2 regions of the Arthrobacter sp. C152 genome follow, and region 2 is predicted to be linked to the other one. Evidence: riboswitches for the same ligand, from Rfam matches in the RefSeq annotation. Region 2 holds a riboswitch; the other holds the start of a gene.
What was found. Region 2 has a riboswitch for cyclic di-AMP ahead of ACYSM9_RS17715 (aggregation-promoting factor C-terminal-like domain-containing protein). Riboswitches for the same ligand answer to the same signal wherever they lie in the genome.
Positions count from the first base shown of each region.

Region 1 (7,473 bases), on a different contig from region 2:
GCCGATCCTCTGGCTGCCGCCGGGTATGCCGCCCAGCATCGAGACGACGTCGGGAAGCTGCGGGCCGAAGGTGTCCCGGACCTGGCCCGGGGCGGGTGTGCCCTGTTCCACGACTTCGGCGCCGGTGAGGACCAGGCGCACCACGGGTTTGCCCTGGACGTACAGTTCGTCGTGTCCCGCCACGGCCGCCAGTGCCAGGTGGGCCGGGTTGAGGGCCACGCCGGCCTTGACCAGGACGTCGCCTTCCAGGGCTTCTTCCCCAGCCTTGCGGATGTGCTCGCCCGCCCGCGGTTCCCCGGGCCGGGCGCTGCCTCCGAGCATCAGGATGGGGAGCCCTTCATCATCCTTGCCCAGCAGGGCGCTCTCGGTACGGAGTACTGCCTTGGCTCCGGGCGGGATCAGGCCGCCCGTGGCGATGGGACTTCCCTGGTGCGGTGCCAGGCGTGTTCCGGGGTCCACCGGGATCCACGGCCCGCTTCCGTTGACTGCCCAGCCGTCCATGGCTGAGGAGGCATAGTGCGGCATGTCCTGCAGGGCGACGATGTCCCGGGCGAGCTTCCGGCCGAGGGCCTGCCGCAGGGGAACCGGGCCGGGAGGAATGGGCGTGGCGGCGTCGAACGCTGATTGCCTGGCCTCTGCCCAGCTGTGGGCAAGGTGGTGCGGGGTGTGCTGTTCAGTTGTGCCCGGGGGCGTCCCCGCGTCGCTGTGGGGTTCCTGCGTCATTCGCCGGGAGTCCCGGCGGCTTCAGCATCGTAGTCGGCGGCAAGGGAACGGGCCACGGCCAGGGCAGCATCCATGGCGGCGCTGTCCACTTCCCGTCCGGGGGCGGCCGCCTGGCCGGCGGCAAATCCGGCAATGAAGGTGGTCAGCGGCGCTGCCGGCCGGACCACGGAATGGGCGGCAACGCCGGCGAGGGCCAGGACAGCATTGATGTCCACCTGGACGTCCTCCAGCTTGTATGCCTGGAGCAGGGCCCTGCACCACTCTTCCAGTGTTTCGTCCTGGCTTTTCACGACTTGCCTCCCACGTTAGCTCCGCCCGCGCCGGTCCTGGTTTGCGCCCGGTTCCCGGCGGCAATCCCCAGTGCGGCAGCGTCGTCCCAGGTATCCACGTCGGAGGTGGCACCGGCGGGGACTGTGACAAGCTGCACGTCCAGACTAGCAAGAAGCGCCCGCACGGAGCCGTTGACCAGCGCATTCCGTTCGGCCAGCCGGCGCGCGGCTTTTCTTAACTCTGCCGTGCTATAAAGACCAGCCAACGGTTGGGCCCTTCCGTCCGGGCCGGCGGCCATCACAGCCGCCACGCCCGGTGAGGCCGGCAGGGCGGCGCGCAGGAGGGGGACCGCCTCGGAAACCAGCGGCATGTCGCACGCCAGGACCAGAGTCCAGGGCGCGGCAGCGCCGGCGCCGGCGAGGGCGTCCAGGCCGGCAGCGATGCCGGCGGCAGGGCCGGCAAAGACGGGCTCCTCCCGGCAGGCCAGCACCCCGGGCGGCAGGGTTCCGGCGGGAAACGAAGCGGCGTCACCCACCACCACGGTGCGGCCCGCACCGGATGCCGCGGCAAGCGCCCGCTCGAGAAGGGATGCGCCCTGGAACACCAGTGATTGCTTGGGCACCCCGCCCAGCCGCGAGGAACGGCCGCCGGCCAGGATTACGGCGTCAAAGTCAGAGCGGCTTTCTTCCACTCCCCCACTCTAGCCAGCACTGAAGGCCACAGGACACCGGCAAGGAACGCAGGATGCCGTCAGGCAGCCCGCTCCGGAAGGAGGAAGGGATCCCAGGCCGGGGTCGGCTTCTCCAACTCCTTGATCTGCCAGATGGTGCCATGGGGCGGTTCCGGGACAAACCGCAGCGCCCACCCCATCTCTGCCGGGGTGTGGTCACCCTTGACGTTGTTGCAGCGCAGGCACGCCGCCACCAGGTTCTCCCAGGAGTCGGCACCGCCACGGGACTTTGGGTGGACATGGTCGATGGTATGCGCGGCCTTTCCGCAATAGGCGCATTTGTGTCCATCGCGCCGAAGCACACCCCTGCGGCTCACGGCGGTGGAGTGGTTGTAGCGGGGCCGGATGTAGCGGTTGAGGAGGATCACGGACGGGCGGCCCAGAACATCCGTGGGGCCCACGACGGGGTCGTCCCCTTCGGCCACCACGCTCGCCTTGCCCGTGAGCACAAGCACCAGCGCCCGGCGGAAAGTAATAACCGCCAGCGGTTCATATCCAGCATTCAGAACGAGAGTGCGCATGCACTTACCTCTTCACGGCCGCACCCGTCAGGGGCACGAGGGCCGGCTGCCCTCGGCATGTCCGGGCTATGGATCGACACCACAAGAGTAAACAGAGAAATGCGATATCAGGTAATCGGCGCCACAGCCGGGGCCGGGAGTGCCCGGCCGCGCCCGGCGGGGACCCCTGCGGAACGGCAGCAATTAAAAGGCAAGGACCCCCGCCAAGAGGCGGGGGTCCTTGGGCGCCCTCGCGGCCGGATTAGGGCCGGACCGGCGCAGGGAGTGGCTAGCTGACGCGGATGAAGACGGGCCCGGATCCGACGTTCGCGCTGAAGACGACAGTCTGGTTGCCGTTGTAGCCGCCGTGGACGGCCATGCCGTTGCCTGCGTACACAGCGATGTGGGCCATGCCCGCGCCGCCGTCGGCGTAGTAGATCAGGTCACCGGGCTGCGCCTCGGCTGCGCTCACGGTGCGGCCCAGGGACAGGTAGCCGGCGGGCCAGTCGTGGAAGTGGATGCCGACGGCGGCCAGCGAGTTGGTGACCAGCATGGTGCAGTCCTGCATGACACCGAGCTGCGCGTAGGCGGCAGACAGGATGGCTGCGCCCTTGCCGCTGGCGGATGCCTGGGAAGCCGGGGCCACGGCGGTGGAGGCCGTCTTGGCGGTGACCTTGGGGGCGGCCGGAGCAGGGGCTGCTTCCTGGACCTCAACCTGGGGCTCGGGTTCGGCGACGGGAGCCGGCGTGGTGGTCACGGCGGGCTTCTCGTAGCTGATGGCGATGGTGGAGGCGGCCGAGATCGGGGCGTCCACAGCCGTTTCGACTTCCAGCGCGGAGGCGGGGGCGGAATCGCGCTTGACGTTGGCGTCGGCAGCATTGGCCGCGATACCGCTGGTCAGGACCAGGCCGGAAGCGGCTGCGATGACCGCGGCCTGGCGGCCCACGCCGCCGGCGTTGTCGCTGACAGCCTTGGCAATGACAGCGATTGAATTGGTCTTAGTGACCTCGGCGCGGTGCCGTGCGGTAGCACGAGTCGTCATCAGTTCTCTCTTTCGTTTTCCTCAGGACCGCTGTGGCATGTCCGAGGGGTGTGGACGCGCCGGCATCTTGGGGGTACGCCGGCGCATCCCGAACGGGGATTGGTGTTGAGCGAAAAGCTGGGGGCAAAAGAAAAAGTTCTTGGACCCGGGGGTCCGAAGAACTAGTTCATGGTGAAGAAGGAGGAGGAGCCGGTGGCTGCCACGGCGTGCAGCAAGGTTCCCTGGGAGGGGTTGAGGGCGCTGATCATCATGCCGTTGCCGACGTAGATGCCAACATGCGCGCCGCCGTTCTGCATGACAAGGTCACCCGGCTGGGGGGTGGAGGTCGGCTTCATCACGGTCCACGCGTTCGTGCGGGGGATGCTGATGCCGGCCTGCGCGTAGACCCACTGGGTGAAGCCGGAGCAGTCCCAGCCGGTGACGGGGCTGGTGCCGCCCCAAACGTAGGAGTGGCCGATGCCGGTGTAGGCGATGGCTGCGATGCCGGAGGTGGCTGCAGCGGAGATGGCCGCCCCCGCCTTGCCTGCGGTGGAGCCCTCGTCGCCGGCCGTGCGGTCAGCCGCGGTGGACTGGGTCCGGATGGTTTCCGCCTTGGGGGCAGCGGTGGTCTTCACCACGGGACGCTCGAAGGAAACCGTGGCGGTGGGGGCTGCAGTGACCGCGAGGGCGGTCTGCGAAGAGCCGGATTCGGTGGAGGCAGAGACGCCTGCCGTCGTGTCCGCTGCGGTGGCCGGCAGTCCCATGCTCAGGATGAGGCCGGAAGCGGCTGCCACAACGGCAGCCTGGCGGCCCACGGTCCCGGCGTTGGCACTAACGGCCTTGGACACTGCATCCAAGGGGTTGGTGCGAACCGTTTGCGCACGGTGGCGCGCAGAAGTGTGGCGTGAAGACACGAAGGTAGCCTCTCCCAATGCCTGCGAGGTGAGCTGTCGGATTCGGATGGGAGTCACCCGGCCACGTGCTTCCTGGGAAGCTCGCGACTTAACCCCAAGGCCTTCGACGTGAAGGCCAAAATTGGTTCCCCCGCCCCTGCCAGACGATGAAATGCGAACGGACCTTGAGCGGTGGCAGAGTTAGGCAATCCACTCAAGAGCGTCAACTTCGGAAAAGTTGACGCGAGTTAAACGCTACAGGAGTTTGGACCGAATGTCACATTCAGGTCACGGCGCGTTACCTGAAACTGAGAGCGGACGGTCATTTCACTCGCAAACATCGGGTCAGAGCCAGCCCATGGGGTCGACCACTTCGCCATTGACCTGCACCTCGAAGTGGAGATGGCAGCCGGTGGACGCGCCGGTGGTCCCGCTGAGGGCGACGACGTCGCCGCGGGACACAGTCTGGCCCACCTTGACATTGAACGAGGAGAGGTGGTTGTAGGTGGTCTCCAGGCCGTTGCCGTGATCAATCACCACGCGGTTTCCGCCGCCGAACTCGTGCCAGCCCGCGAAGGTCACGGTGCCGGTGGCGGCCGCAAGGACGGAAGTCCCGCATTGCGCCACGAAGTCCTGGCCGCGGTGGAAGTCGCCGGAGCCGCCGGTGATGGGGCTCACGCGGTACCCAAACGGCGAGGCGGTGGTGAGGGAGGCCAGGGGGGCCGCAAGGGTGCCGGCCGAGGCAGCGCGGCTGACCGAACCGGCGGACTGGGCACTCAAAAGCTGCTTCAGTTTCCCGTCCGGATCCGCCTGGGTCACCACGGCGGAGCGGCTGAAGTCGATCTGGGCGCCAACGTCCGCGGAAATCTGGGGGCTCACGGCGGAGGCCGCAACAGGCGTGCCGCCGGCCGGGCCGGTGGCCACGACGGGGCTGGTGGCCGGCATGGCGACCGTCAACGCGATGCCGCTGGCGGCAAGGGCGATGCCTGCCTTCTGTCCGATGCCACTCGCGGAGGCAAACTCGGTGACTTGCCGAAAGGGACCACGGCGCCGGCGCGCATCGCGGTGGAAATCACGGGGGCGCTCCGCTGCGAGAACCTCGACGACCCGGGGTGTCGAAGCGGGACCGGACGCGCGGCGGCGGCCCCGGGAGGTCTGCATGGTCAAGTGGGGTTCCTCTCTGGGTTAGCCTGCGGAGTTAGCTGTCGGATTCGGGTCAGAGAGATCAAAGACCCGGTCCGCCGTAAGCAAGCTTCCGCGCAGAGAGGTATCCATGGAGGATCCTTCACTGGAGAGGCTTGCTGCTGACGGACTTCACCCCAAGGCAGTCCCCCGCTGCCGGTTGTGGTTCCCCCGCCTCTGCCAGTAACGACTCGTACTCCTGATCCGCTGGCAGAGCTCGGCTCCGGATCAGGTAACGCTTAAGTATCAACGCTTGGTTCAACTATAGGGGCTTAAGACCCTAAGTAACAATTCCGTTATCTTTGCGTGATTGCACGCCCGTGGGGTAAGCGCAGGCCTATTTGACGGCAACGAAGACGTGCGCCGCAACTTCCGGCGGCAATTCCAGCGCGCCTTCGATTCCGGGCACGCGCACCGAAATGTAGTCACCCACGCGCTCGAGCGCCACGACGGCGCCGGGGCGGATTCCGCCTTCGTCCAGCTGGGCCAGAAGTTCCGGTTCCACTTGGATCGGCTCCGCAAGGCGGCTGATGGTCACGCCCGAACCGGGGCCGTAGCTTTTCATGGCTTCCAGCAGGCTGATGGCGCCGTCGGCAAAGCCGGGAGCAGGCCGGCCGCCGAGTTCGGCGAGGCCGGGAATCGGATTTCCGTACGGCGACTCGGTGGGATGGTCCAGCAGTTCGTAGATGCGGCGTTCCACGCGTTCGCTCATCACGTGTTCCCAGCGGCAGGCTTCATCGTGGACATACGCCCAGTCCAGCCCGATCACGTCGGCCAGCAGCCGCTCGGCCAGCCGATGCTTGCGCATCACTTCGGTGGCGCGCTTGCGCCCCGCTTCCGTGAGCTCGAGGTGCCGGTCGCCGGACACCACCACGAGGCCGTCGCGTTCCATCCTGCCAATGGTCTGGGAGACGGTGGGCCCGGAGTGGCGCAGCCGCTCGGCAATGCGGGCCCGGAGTGCGACGATGTTCTCTTCCTCGAGTTCCAGGATGGTCCGGAGGTACATCTCCGTAGTGTCGATCAGATCCGTCATCCAGCTCAGCTCCTCGAGCGCAGTACCTTGCGTTGTCCCACCGTATCGCCTCTTCCCGCGGTGTGGCCCGGAGGAAAGCTTAGCCTATTTTGACTTTGTCCGAATAGCCGGCCCCGGACGTCTCAGTGGCTGGACTATGACGGCGCCGGCTCCCGCCCTTACCGCTGTTCAGGCAGAATGGGGAGGGCCAAGTGCTGCCGTCCGGCAGCCACCAGCTGCCGGGGCCAGACCCCCGACCGAAGCAAAGTCACCGCCGAATTGGAGTACCTGTGAGCGAAACCAGCATCACGATTCCCGCCGACCTCCTGCCCAAGGATGGGCGCTTCGGGGCCGGCCCGTCAAAGGTCCGGCAGGAACAGATCGATGCGCTGGCCGCAGCGTCCAAGACGATCCTTGGCACCTCCCACCGGCAGGCACCGGTCAAGAACCTCGTGGGCTCTGTCCGCGAAGGCCTGGGCCAGTTCTTCCGCGCACCCGACGGCTATGAAGTGGTCCTCGGCGTGGGTGGCTCCACCGCGTTCTGGGACGTCGCGAGCTTCGGCCTGGTTGAGAAGAAAGCGCAGCACCTGTCCTTTGGCGAGTTCGGGTCCAAGTTCGCTTCGGCCACCAACAAGGCGCCGTTCCTGGACGCTTCTTCGATCATCAAGTCCGATCCCGGCACCCGGCCCGCAGCGCAGGCCGAAGCCGGTGTAGACGCCTACGCCTGGCCGCAGAACGAGACATCCACCGGTGTTTCCGCCCCGGTGAAGCGCGTGGACGGTGCGGATGAGGGTGCCCTGGTGCTGGTGGATGCCACCTCCGCGGCCGGTGGCCTGGATGTGGACGTCAGCGAGAGCGACGTCTACTACTTCGCCCCGCAGAAGAATTTCGCCTCCGACGGCGGCCTCTGGCTGGGCCTCTTCTCCCCCGCCGCCATCGAGCGTGCCGCGCGGATCAAGGAAAGCGGCCGCTGGATTCCGGATTTCCTGGACCTGCAGACCGCCATCGACAACTCCCGCCTGAACCAGACCTACAACACCCCGTCGCTGTCCACCCTGGTGACCCTGGATGCCCAGGTGCAGTGGCTGAACTCCAACGGCGGCCTGGACTTCGCCGCCGCCCGCACGGCCGATTCAGCCGGA
Region 1 covers NZ_JBTZSU010000035.1:13,777-21,249, forward strand. The annotation lists gene ACYSM9_RS18135 (molybdopterin molybdotransferase MoeA) at 1-723, opposite strand, end outside; gene ACYSM9_RS18140 (DUF6457 domain-containing protein) at 720-1,013, opposite strand; gene mobA (molybdenum cofactor guanylyltransferase) at 1,010-1,684, opposite strand; gene ACYSM9_RS18150 (HNH endonuclease) at 1,744-2,244, opposite strand; gene ACYSM9_RS18155 (NlpC/P60 family protein) at 2,513-3,265, opposite strand; gene ACYSM9_RS18160 (C40 family peptidase) at 3,427-4,092, opposite strand; cyclic di-AMP (ydaO/yuaA leader) riboswitch at 4,163-4,339, opposite strand; gene ACYSM9_RS18165 (M23 family metallopeptidase) at 4,483-5,298, opposite strand; cyclic di-AMP (ydaO/yuaA leader) riboswitch at 5,309-5,521, opposite strand; gene ACYSM9_RS18170 (metal-dependent transcriptional regulator) at 5,657-6,352, opposite strand; gene serC (phosphoserine transaminase) at 6,622-7,473, shown strand, end outside.
Region 1: it holds a riboswitch for cyclic di-AMP, as region 2 does, so the genes downstream of both, ACYSM9_RS18160 (C40 family peptidase) here and ACYSM9_RS17715 (aggregation-promoting factor C-terminal-like domain-containing protein) in region 2, are expected to answer to the same signal.

Region 2 (7,473 bases):
GAGGCAGGCACCGCGGATCCTGGCGCCTTTGGCCCGGGGCTCGACGCCGGTGTGCCCGGCGCCCAGGGGAACGGTTCGGGCGGTCCCGGCGGACCCGGCGAAGGAACGGCGGACGCCGCGCTGACCGCACTGCTGTCCGGCACCACCACGAAGTGGTCCGCGATCGTCTCCGGCGCGTCGCAGGCGGCAAGCCTTGAACTGGCGTCCAACACCAGCGTGATTGCCCTGGGCGGCTGGAACGGCGGGGACCCCTACCCCACGCTCGCCCAGTTCCAGGACATGGTGTCCAGGGGCGAGATCAGTTACTTCATCGAAGGCGGCGCCGGCGGGATGGGCGGCGGCATGGGCGGCCGCGGCGGCAACTCGGAGGTCGCGGCGTGGGTCCAGGCCACCTTCCAGGCGCAGACGGTAGGCAACGCCACCGTCTACACGCTGACCAAGTAGGACGCCATGGCCAGCAGCCACTACACCCGGACGGCACCGGCGCGGTCCCCCCGGGTAAATTCCCCCGGCGTAGACTTCCCCGGCGTGCAGGCACCTGGCGCGGCCGGCGGCACCTTCCGAGCACCGGCCTCCCGCCGCGCCCGACTGGAGCTGGCCGTCCTGCTGGTGGCCACGGCGTTGCTGTACCTGTGGAACCTGGGCGCATCCGGCTGGGCCAACGCTTTCTACTCGGCAGCGGCCCAGGCGGGCTCGCAGGACTGGACGGCCTGGTTCTTCGGTTCCTCCGATGCCGCCAATTCGATCACGGTGGACAAGCCGCCGGCGTCCCTGTGGATCATGGGCCTGTCCGTGCGCGTCTTCGGCCTGAGCCCGTGGAGCATCCTGGTGCCCGAGGCCTTGATGGGCGTGGGCACTGCGTGGCTGCTGTACCTGGCGGTGCGGCGGGCCGCGGCGCCGGCCACCGGTGATGACCGGCTGGCGCACCGGGCAGGGCTGCTGGCCGCGGCGGTCCTTGCCCTTACCCCGGTGGCTACGCTGATGTTCCGGTTCAACAACCCGGATGCCCTGCTGGTACTGCTGATGACCGCTGCCGGATACGCCACGCTGCGGGCCATCCAGCAGGACGGGCTGCGGTGGCTGCTGCTCGCCGGGGTCCTCCTGGGGTTCGGGTTCCTGACAAAGCAGCTGCAGGTGCTGCTGGTGGTCCCCGGATTCGCCGTGGCGTATGCAGTTGCGGGGCCGGGCAGGATCCGCCGGCGGCTGGCCCGGCTGGCTGCCGCCGGACTGGCGATGCTCCTCTCCGCCGGCTGGTGGCTTGCCGCGGTGGAGCTGACCCCTGCGGGTATGCGGCCCTACATTGGCGGTTCCCAGGACAACTCCATCCTGGAACTCACGCTCGGCTACAACGGGCTGGGACGGCTCACCGGCGAGGAGACGGGCAGCGTCGGCGGCGGCAACGGATGGGGCGTGCCAGGCCTGTTCCGGATGTTCAACAGCGATTTCGGCGGCCAGGTGGCCTGGCTCCTGCCGTCCGCCCTGATCCTTGCCGCGGGCCTGCTTTGGGTAGGCCGCCGCGCGCCCCGGAACGACGGGGTTCGCGCCTCCGTGCTGATCTGGGGCTCCTGGGTGCTGGTCACCGGACTGGTCTTCAGCTTCATGGCCGGGATCATCCACCCCTACTATGCCGTGGCGCTGGCTCCGGGGATCGCTGCGCTGGCGGGCCTGGGCGGCGTTCTGCTGTGGCAGCACAGGCAGCAGGCCGCGGCCGGGGCGCTGCTCGCGGCGGCAGTGGCGGCGGCGGCCTTGATGGGCTTCTACCTGCTCGGGACCACCTCCGCGTACGGGCCGTGGCTGCGCTGGCTTGTGCTGGCCGGCGGCCTGGCAGCGGCGGCGGGCACAGGGCTGGCCAGGTTCCTGCGCATGCGTTCAATCCAGCGGACGACGGCGGCGCTCGCCATAGCAGCGTCACTCGCCGGCCCCCTGGCGTACTCCCTCACCACCGCGGCGACGGCACACAGCGGAGCCATCGTCAGTGCCGGGCCGGCGTCGGGCTTCGGTGCCGGCAGGACGGGACAAGGCGCCGGCGCCCGTAGCCCGGGCCCGGGAGCGGCACCTTCTGGCGGAACCGGATTGGCGGGTGGCCGGCCGGGAAGCGGCATGGGCGGCCTCCTCGGCGCCCCCACGCCGTCGTCCGAACTGGTGGCCGCGCTCAAGGACGGCGCGTCCCGCTACACCTGGGCGGCCGCCGTGATCGGATCCAACAACGCGGCAGGCTACCAACTGGCAACTGGGCTGCCGGTCATGGCCGTGGGCGGCTTCAACGGCACGGACCCCTCGCCGACCCTGGCGCAGTTCCAGCAACTCGCCGCGGAAGGAAAGATCCACTACTTCGTCGCCGGCGGCGCCATGCGCTCCACCAGCGGATCCGCCGCTCCCGAGCAGATCGCCCAATGGGTGGCAGCGAACTTCACCCCGCAGGCAATCGGCGGCGCCACGGTGTACGTCCTGGCTGGATAACGAAGGGGGAAGACGCACTCGGCCGCAGCCGCCAAAATTGGGGGCGGCTGCGGCTGAACGCACAAGGCGACGCGCACGCCGTCGTGACTTCCGTTACCTAAATGTGACTTAAGCGGGCGATTCCTGTACCGTCGATTAGGTGCGGCCCGCGTTCGGACCGCAATCCCGGGTTGACGCCAAGCTCTGCCGCTTCCCGGATTCCGCTTGAGCAACGGCAGAGGCGGGGGACCCACCGTCCCGGGCAATGACTGCCCTTGGGGTTAAGCAGCACGTGATCATTCCGTGCTGCCGGATGCCCTCATCCGAACCCGACAGCTAACTCCGCAGGTGTGAGAGGCGATCAACCATGTCCAAAAACACGGCAGAACCCTGCCTGCAGTCCAAGGCAAAACACCGGGCCAAACCCCAGGCGGCCAAAAAGAGCACCCTCGGCCGGCGGGCCGCCATCCTCGCGGCATCCTGTGCCGTGCTGGTCGGCGTTGGCGCCGCAGGCCAGGCCACCAACAGCATGGCCCCGGTCTCGGCCACCGGGTCCCACTCTTCCACAGCAGCTTCCGACGCCCAACTGAGCATCGAGAAAAGCGAAATCCGTTCCAACCCTGCCGCGACACCCAGCCCGGCGCCGATCAACGTGGCACCCCAGGCGGCCGAACCGGCCCCTGCCCCGTCCACTCCCCCAGCCCAGGCTGCACCCGCTCCGGCCCCCGCACCCGAGCCGGCTCCCGCCGTCGCGGTCAACGATCCTGCAGGCGCCCAGGCCTACGCCGACAGCCAGCTGGCCTCCTTCGGCTGGAGCGCCGACCAGATGCAGTGCCTGAAGACCCTGTGGACCAAGGAATCGGACTGGACCACCACGGCCACCAACGCCAGCAGCGGGGCCTACGGCATCGTGCAGTCGCTGCCGGCCGAAAAAATGGCAAGCTTTGGAGCGGACTACCTCACCAATTACCGCACCCAGATCAACTGGGGCCTGGACTACATCAAGAAGAGCTACCAGTCCCCCTGCGGCGCCCTGAACTTCCACCTGGCCCACAACTGGTACTAGGAGGCCGGCACCACGCCCGCACCATCAGCAGCCCGCACCCCAAGGTGCGGGCTGCCGCGGTTTAAGTCCTAACCAGCCTGCCCGGCGTTCCGGTAGGGGATGTACTGCACGGCCCACTTGTTGCCGTCCGGATCGGCGAAGTACACGAAGTGGCCCCAGGGCTGGACGTCGATGTCGCTGACCTCCACCCCGTTGTTCTTCAGGAACTCGTGCGCCGCATGGATGTCGTCCACCACCAGCTGCAGGTTGGATCCGGTTCCGGGCGGCGCGTCGGACAGCCCCTCGCCGATGCAGATTGAACAGGCGGAGCCGCGGGGCGTCAGCTGGACGAAGCGGATGGCGTCGGAGGGCCGCTCGTCAAAATCCGGGTTGAAACCCACTTTGTTGACGTAGAAATCCTTGGCGCGGTCCACGTCGGACACGGGGACAAAGACGAGTTCGAGTTTCCAGTCCATCCGCACAGGCTAGCGGCGTGGCCCGGTTTGGGAAAGGGGGTTACCCGGCGATGCCGTAAAGGCGGTCGCCGGCGTCGCCGAGGCCGGGAACGATGTACGACTTGTCGTTGAGCTTCTCATCGATGGACGCCAGGACAATGTGCACGTTGGCCCCGGACAGCTCCTCCTCCAGCCTGGCCAGGCCTTCGGGTGCGGCGAGCAGGCAGATGCAGGTGACGTCGGAGGCGCCGCGCTTGAACAGGAACTTGATGGCCTCGCGGAGGGTGCCGCCGGTGGCAAGCATCGGGTCCAGGACGAAGACCTGGCGGCCGGTCAGGTCCTCGGGAAGCCGCTCCGCGTAGGTGATGATGTCCAGCGTTTCCTCGTCCCGGGCCATGCCCAGGAAGCCCACCTCGGCGGTGGGAACCAGTTTGGTCATGCCCTCGAGCATGCCCAGGCCGGCACGCAGGATGGGGACCACCAGGGGCGTGGGCTTGGTGAAGGCCGTGCCGACGGTGGTGCTGACGGGCGTCTGGATGGTGACGGGCTCGGTGCGGACCTCGCGGGTGGCCTCATAGGCCAGCAGGGTGACCAGCTCTTCCGTCAACTGGCGGAAGACCGGGGACGGGGTGTTCTTGTCCCGCAGGACGGTGAGCTTGTGGGCAACCAGCGGGTGGTCAACAACGAGAGTGCGCATCCCCCAAAACTATCACCCGCCAGAACCCTTCCCCGGGCCGGACGGACCGCCGTCGTGCAGCTCCTGGGCGACGACGTCGCGGACCACGGGACGGTCGAACGACGGTGCGGCACCCGCGTGCTCCCGCCGCCGGACCAGGTGGAAGAGCCGGTGTGCCAGGATGACAATGGACACCCAGGCCAGTCCCAGGATCCAGCCGGCCATGACGTCCGTCAGCCAGTGGTGGCCCAGGAAGACCCTGCTCAGGCCCATGGCGATGATGAAGAGGGTGCCGGCAGTGATCGCCGTGACGCGGGTCCACATCACGTTGAACTGCAGGCAGATGAGGTAGACGATCAGGCTGATGACCACGGTGGTGTTCAGGGTGTGGCCACTGGGGAATGACGGTGAATCCTCGAATGGCGGCACGGCATCCGCATGGTCCGGGCGGGTGCGGCCCACGAGCTTCTTCCCGAGTGTGGTGGCCGTGATGGAGGCTGCGGCCGCTCCGCCCACCAGGACCAGGGGACGCCAGTTGCGGCTGAGGAACGTCAGCCATGCGGTGAGGATGCTGGCAAGGATGGGCATGCCGATGCCGCCGCCGATATTCGTGAAGCCGGTCACCGCCGCGTTAAGGCCGGGATTCCTCAGCGTCTCCGCAAAGGCCAGCGCGGGCTTGTCCAGGTTGGCCAGCCCGGCAGAGTCCACCACGTCGTCATAGACCTCTGAGCCGAGCAATGCCAGGGACACGATGATCACCCCGCCCACCAGGATGGTGAGGGTCAGCGCCGCGTACGGCTTGAACCATGTACTCAAACGGTCGCGCAGAGTGTCCATGCTGCCTCCCGGCGTCGGTAAGTAACCTGAGTAACCCCGAAACTATCATTGAGCCATGCCGTTGCCCGAAAAGAAACACGACGCCTGGATGGGCCTCGCCCTGGCGGAAGCCCGCCGCGCCCTGAGCACGGAGGATGTGCCCATCGGTGCCGTGGTGATAGGGCCCGACGGCGACGTGCTGGGTTCCGGACGCAACCAGCGGGAGGAGTTGGGGGACCCCACGGCGCACGCCGAGGTGGTGGCGATCAGGGAGGCCGCGGAACGGCTGCGGGAACGGGCAAAGGCCGGCGGCGGCAGCGGCGACGGCTGGCGGCTGTCCGACTGCACCCTGGTTGTCACTCTGGAGCCCTGCGCCATGTGCGCCGGAGCGATTGTGCTGGCCCGCATACCCCGGGTGGTCTTCGGGGCGTGGGACGAGAAGGCGGGCGCGGCCGGCTCGGTATTCGACATCCTGCGGGAGCGGCGCCTCAACCATTGGGTGGAGGTCTACCCCGGAGTCCGCGAAGAAGAATGCGCCGTACTGCTGCGGGAGTTCTTCGCCGCGCACCGGGCCGGGCTGTAGCCGGGCCCGGCTCTAGCCCCGCCCTGCCGGTCCCGCCAGCAGGTCCAGGACAGTCCGGGCCGTCCTGCTCCAGTCGGGCAACGTCGTCCGCGCGGCCAGGGCCGCGTCCCGCCAACTGCTCCGTGTTTCCGCATCTTCCAGCCACCGCCGCAGCAGCCCGGCGAGCGGGCCCGGGTTCTCCCGTCCCTCTTCCGGAATCGGCAGCGCTACCCCGGGAAGCCGGGGGCCGCCGCCGGCCTGGGCCAGCGCGGACAGGCTGAGGGCTTCCACTGCGCCCGTGCTTTCGCGCACCACGACGGGGATGCCGTGGGCCAGGGATTCGGTGACCGCCATCCCGAAGGCCTCGTTCCGGGACACCAGCAGGCTCAGGTTGGTCCTTTCCCATTCCGCTTCCAGTGCGTCACCGGTCCGCTCGCCGGTCAGCTGGACCCTTCCCTGCAGCCCGTGCGACCGGATTGCGGTCCTGACCTGGTCGGCGTAGCCGGGGTCCGCCTGGTCCGAGCCCACCAGCGCGGCCGTCCAGTCGTGGTCCCGGAGTCCTGCGAGGGCGTCCACCACCAGCAACTGGTCCTTGTTAGGGAGCAGGGCGGCCACGACGGCGAAGTGCGGCGGTTTGGACCCGGACGCTTCCGGCGCGGGATTAACACCGGGAAGGGCAACGCCGCTGCCCGTGATCCCCCGGCCCCGCAGCTTGTCCGACGCCCAGGTGCTGGTGCAGATGACGCCCGTCGCTGCCTTCAGGGCGCGGCCCTCGCCCTCCAGGGCGGCAGGCTCCGAAGTTTCCGGCAGGGGCATATGCTCCAGGACCCATGTTTCCCGCCCGGCCTTGGCCGCAAGCTCCAGTTCGTCCGGGGCGCCCACGGCGACCAGCCCGTCCACGATGACCACCGCAGGCCCGGGACCCGCCTCCGGTTCCCAAGCCCCGAGCAGCCCGCCCAGCCGGCGTCGTTCCCTGGCATTGGGAACGGGCCAGCTACCCTCGACCGCGACGACCTCCACGTCCTCCCCTAGCGCCTTGAGGCCAGCAACGAGCCGGGCGTTGTAGACGTTGCCGCCGGAGCTGTGCTGGATATTGCCGGGGACCAGCAGCCGGATGGGGCGCATGGTCAGGCGGAGAGATCCAGGGAATAGCTGGCCCAGGCGTCCGGATTTTCACGGAGGGTGACGTCGATGCCCTCAAGCTCGCGGCCGTCGTCGGTGTCCCTGATCCTGGCGGACACGGCCTGGGCGATGTATTCGGCGAGGGCCTCCGTGGTGGTGAGCCTGCCGGCAAAGTCGGGATGTTCGTCCAGGTTGCGGTAGTTCAGGCCGGCGAGGACTTCCTCGATCATCGTTCCCGCGGCCCCGATGTCCAGGACGATCGCATCCTGGTTCAGCGCGCGACGGCGGAAGGCTACCTCGGCCACGAACGTCGCCCCATGCAGGGCCTGGGCGGGGCCGAACGCCTCACGCGGAAGGC
Region 2 covers NZ_JBTZSU010000033.1:18,541-26,013, forward strand. The annotation lists gene ACYSM9_RS17705 (ArnT family glycosyltransferase) at 1-444, shown strand, start outside; gene ACYSM9_RS17710 (ArnT family glycosyltransferase) at 451-2,460, shown strand; cyclic di-AMP (ydaO/yuaA leader) riboswitch at 2,642-2,801, shown strand; gene ACYSM9_RS17715 (aggregation-promoting factor C-terminal-like domain-containing protein) at 2,807-3,505, shown strand; gene ACYSM9_RS17720 (glyoxalase superfamily protein) at 3,574-3,960, opposite strand; gene upp (uracil phosphoribosyltransferase) at 4,001-4,636, opposite strand; gene ACYSM9_RS17730 (phosphatase PAP2 family protein) at 4,649-5,452, opposite strand; gene ACYSM9_RS17735 (nucleoside deaminase) at 5,508-6,014, shown strand; gene ACYSM9_RS17740 (glycosyltransferase family 4 protein) at 6,027-7,118, opposite strand; gene ACYSM9_RS17745 (6-pyruvoyl trahydropterin synthase family protein) at 7,121-7,473, opposite strand, start outside.